Regions from separate parts of the Rhizobium sp. SU303 genome, predicted to be linked through region 2. Evidence: predicted binding sites of a transcription regulator. Region 2 holds the regulator's gene; the other holds the start of a gene.
The links. The regulator PhoB, encoded in region 2, activates phosphate uptake and scavenging genes when phosphate is short. The targets are predictions, from matches to a motif close to TGTCATNNANCTGTCAT.
Positions count from the first base shown of each region.

Region 1 (2,200 bases), on a different replicon from region 2:
TGTCGTGGATATATGCCAGTGCACGGCGCAGCCGCCGGTCCTCGACCCCAATGGATGACAGCGGGGCAGGCGAGAGCAGCTGGGCCAGATGGGCTGCAACCGCAAGGTTCATCGTATCGCGATAGAGGGATTGCGGCACATCCCGCAGAGAGGCGGCGTGGCGGACGAACTGAACCAGCAGCGGATCGAGGCTACCGACGACGGGATTGAAGTCGGCTTTCTCGAAACCGACATCGTCGAGCAAGGCATCCGACAGATCCACTCTCAGAAACGAGAGCGCATCGTCATATTCGCAGGTGCCTGATGAACCGGCTGGCAGAATCCAGCCGTCACCGGCACGCAGCGGCACGACCCGCTTGCGATCGGAGCCGACCGCGATCCGATGCCGATCCTGATCAACCAGGAATAGGCCGACGGCCAGCCGGGAAATCGCGAACGCGCCACCGCCCGCCGGCAGATCCAGCCTGCCCGCCGTCAACCAGTCTTTCCCCGAGCCTGCTCGCGATCCGCTCATGGAGATGATCTAATTTCTCGCGCCGAAAATTCAATCAGGCAGCGTCGGCTGTTTCGGCGCGGGAAAGCAACTTTCATGGGCCGCAAGATGGAGAAAACCGATAGCGGGGCGCCGGAGGAATTGCCTCATACGCGTTGAACGGCTTTTGTGTCGCAAATATTACAGTTTTGCGGCGTTCCGGAATAAAAGCGAAGAAACCCACGATCCGTTCAATGTCATAGAACTTTGAAAAAGTGGTCATCGCGCTGAAATAATCGCGGTTCAAACAGCCCCGCACAAGTGGGGCTCCATGCGAAAGAAAAACGTTCTACTCATCGTCGTTGACCAATGGCGAGCCGATTTCGTTCCGCACGTTCTGCGTGACGACGGGAAAAACGATTTCCTGAAGACGCCTAATCTCGACCGGCTCTGCCGCGAGGGCGTGACCTTCAGGAACCATGTGACGACCTGCGTTCCCTGCGGTCCGGCCCGCGCGAGCCTGCTTACCGGCCTCTATCTGATGAACCATCGCGCCGTGCAGAACACGGTGCCGCTCGACCAGCGCCACCTCAACCTCGGCAAGGCGTTGCGCGGCGTCGGCTACGATCCGGCGCTGATCGGCTATACGACGACGGTGCCGGATCCGCGCACCACTTCGTCGAACGATCCGCGCTTCACGGTGCTCGGCGACATGATGGACGGTTTCCATTCGGTCGGCGCCTTCGAGCCCAATATGGAGGGTTATTTCGGCTGGGTGGCACAGAACGGCTTTGAGCTGCCGGAGCATCGTCCTGATATCTGGCTGCCCGAGGGCGGGGACGCCGTTGCCGGCGCCACCGACCGTCCGTCACGCATCCCTAAGGAATTTTCGGACTCGACCTTCTTCACCGAGCGGGCGCTGACCTATCTCAAGGGTCGCGACGGCAAGCCCTTCTTCCTGCATCTCGGTTATTACCGGCCGCATCCGCCCTTCGTCGCCTCCGCTCCCTATCACGCCATGTACCGGCCGGAAGACATGCCGGCGCCGATCCGCGCGGCCAGCCCGGATATCGAGGCTGCACAACATCCGCTGATGAAATTCTATGTCGACAGCATCCGCCGCGGCTCCTTCTTCCAAGGCGCCGAAGGGTCGGGCGCAACGCTCGACGAAGCGGAACTGCGCCAGATGCGCGCGACCTATTGCGGCCTGATCACCGAGGTCGACGATTGCCTTGGTCGAGTCTTCGACTATCTCGACGACACCGGACAGTGGGACGATACGCTGATCATCTTCACCAGCGACCACGGCGAGCAGCTCGGCGATCATCACCTGCTCGGCAAGATCGGCTACAACGATCCGAGCTTCCGCATTCCGCTCGTCATCAAGGACGCCGGCGAAAATGCCCGCGCCGGCGCGATCGAAAGCGGCTTCACCGAGAGCATCGACGTCATGCCGACCATTCTCGACTGGCTCGGCGGCAAGATCCCACACGCCTGTGACGGCCTGTCGCTGCTGCCTTTCCTGAGCGAGGGCCGGCCGCAGGATTGGCGCACTGAGCTGCACTACGAATACGACTTCCGCGACGTCTATTATTCCGAGCCGCAAAGTTTTCTCGGCCTCGGCATGAATGATTGCAGCCTCTGCGTCATCCGGGACGAGCGATACAAATACGCTCATTTCGCAGCGCTGCCGCCGCTGTTCTTCGATCTGCAGCACGATCCGAACGA
Region 1 covers NZ_CP088099.1:174,336-176,535, reverse strand. The annotation lists gene RlegSU303_RS33800 (helix-turn-helix domain-containing protein) at 1-514, opposite strand, end outside; gene pehA (phosphoric/sulfuric ester hydrolase PehA) at 804-2,200, shown strand, end outside.
Region 1: a site for PhoB is predicted at 728-744, ahead of pehA (phosphoric/sulfuric ester hydrolase PehA). Genes of this name have one in related genera too.

Region 2 (2,200 bases):
ACGAGCGGGTCGAGAAACTCAAGAAGCTTTGGGCCGAAGGACTGAGCGCCAGCCAGATTGCTGCGCAGCTTGGCGGGGTCAGCAGAAACGCGGTCATCGGCAAAGTGCACCGGTTGTGCCTTCCCGGCCGTGCCAAGGCCGGCGGCACCAACACTGCGGCGCGAACGCCGAAGCGCAACACATCGGCGCCGCGCGCACCGAACTACACCTCCCGGATCACGACCCGCACCGTCACCCGCCAGCAGGGCGCGACGATGCTGAAGGAAGAGATCGAGATCGAAACGATCGAGGAAATGGAATACGTGCCGAGAGGCAACGTGGTCGTGCCGATTTCGCGCCGCCTCGGCCTGACGGAACTGACCGAACGCACCTGCAAGTGGCCGGTCGGCGATCCGCTGAAGGACGACTTCCATTTCTGCGGCTGCGAATCCCCCGACAATTCGCCTTATTGCGGCTATCACCAGAAGCTCGCCTACCAGCCGGTCAACGAACGCCGCCGGGCAGCAGCGCGGGCAAGCTGAACGACAACCATCGTCAGAATGCAGAAAACGGGCCGAGTGGCCCGTTTTTTTATGCGCGTGGATGGAAGCGCTCGGGCATCCGAATTGCTTGTAAGGTTTCCTCCGTTATGCTCGGCCTTGTGCCGAGCATCTGACCACCCCAACTACTTTTGCCAAAAATCCTTTATTTTCAAATGCTTAATTTGGCGTGCGCAGATCCTCGGCACAAGGCCGAGGATCACGTCGCAGGTTCTGCCAGGGTTTTGTCAGCAGGCTCAGATGGAAGCCCTCAGGCTTCCATCGAATAACCGGCGCCGCGGACGGTGCGGATGACGTCCTGCATGTTGGAAAAATTCAGCGCCTTGCGCAGGCGCCCGACATGGACGTCGACGGTGCGCTCGTCGACATAGATATCGTGGCCCCAGACGCCATCGAGAAGCTGCGAGCGGGAGAAGACCCGGCCCGGCGACGACATCAGGAATTCCAGCAGGCGGAATTCGGTGGGGCCGAGGCGGACTTCGCGGCTCTTGCGATGGACGCGATGGGTTTCGCGGTCGAGCTCGATATCGCCGCATTTCAGCACCGTCGACAGCACCTCGGGACGCGCGCGGCGCAGCATCGCCTTGACGCGGGCAACGAGCTCGGGGGTCGAGAAGGGCTTGACGACATAATCGTCGGCACCCGTCGACAATCCGCGGACACGCTCGCTCTCCTCGCCGCGCGCCGTCAGCATGATGATCGGCAGTCGCTCGGTTTCCGGCCGCATGCGCAGGCGCCGGCAGAGCTCGATGCCGGAGACGCCCGGCAGCATCCAATCGAGGATGAGAAGATCGGGCGTGCGCTCCTGGAGCCTCATTTCGGCTTCGTCGCCACGAAGGATGGTATCGACCTCGAAGCCTTCCGCTTCGAGATTGTAGCGAAGAAGCACGCTGAGGGCTTCCTCGTCTTCAACAACTGCAACTCTCGGGATCATGCGTGTCGGTCTCCTCGCGCATCATCCTTAAATCAGGGGTGATTTAAGCAATTCATCCTGCGCAAATTCAGAAATTGGCTGCGACCTCTTTGCGCGCCCCGGACGGGCGCGCACGCAACTAATTGTGCGGGCGGTTATTCCGTGACCGCACCGACGGTGTTGGCGCTGTCGTCCTTCGGACGATCGCCTTCCGGCTGTGCGCCTGTCGTCATGTAAAAGATCGTCTCGGCGATGTTGGTGGCATGGTCGCCGATGCGCTCGATATTCTTGGCGCAGAAGAGAAGATGCGTGCAGCTGGTGATGTTGCGCGGATCTTCCATCATATAGGTCAGAAGTTCGCGGAACAGCGAGGTGTACATCGCGTCGATCTCGTTGTCGCGTTCACGGATCGCATTCGCCTTGTCGGCTGAACGATTGGTGTAGACATCGAGTACTTCCTTGAGCTGGACGAGCGCCAGCTCGGACAGATGCTCGAGGCCGCGGGCGAGCTTACGGGGAACGCCGGTGCTTTGGACGGCGATGACGCGCTTGGCGGTGTTTTTGCCGAGGTCGCCGACGCGTTCGAGATCGGCGGCGATGCGGATCGAACCCATGATTTCACGCAGGTCCGAGGCCATCGGCTGACGGCGGGCGATGGTGACGATCGCCTTGTCGCCGATTTCGCGTTCGGCGTGATCGAGGATCACATCGTCGGATATGACCTTCTGCGCCAGTGCGGTATCGCCGT
Region 2 covers NZ_CP088095.1:177,613-179,812, reverse strand. The annotation lists gene RlegSU303_RS00900 (GcrA family cell cycle regulator) at 1-521, shown strand, start outside; gene phoB (phosphate regulon transcriptional regulator PhoB) at 790-1,473, opposite strand; gene phoU (phosphate signaling complex protein PhoU) at 1,608-2,200, opposite strand, start outside.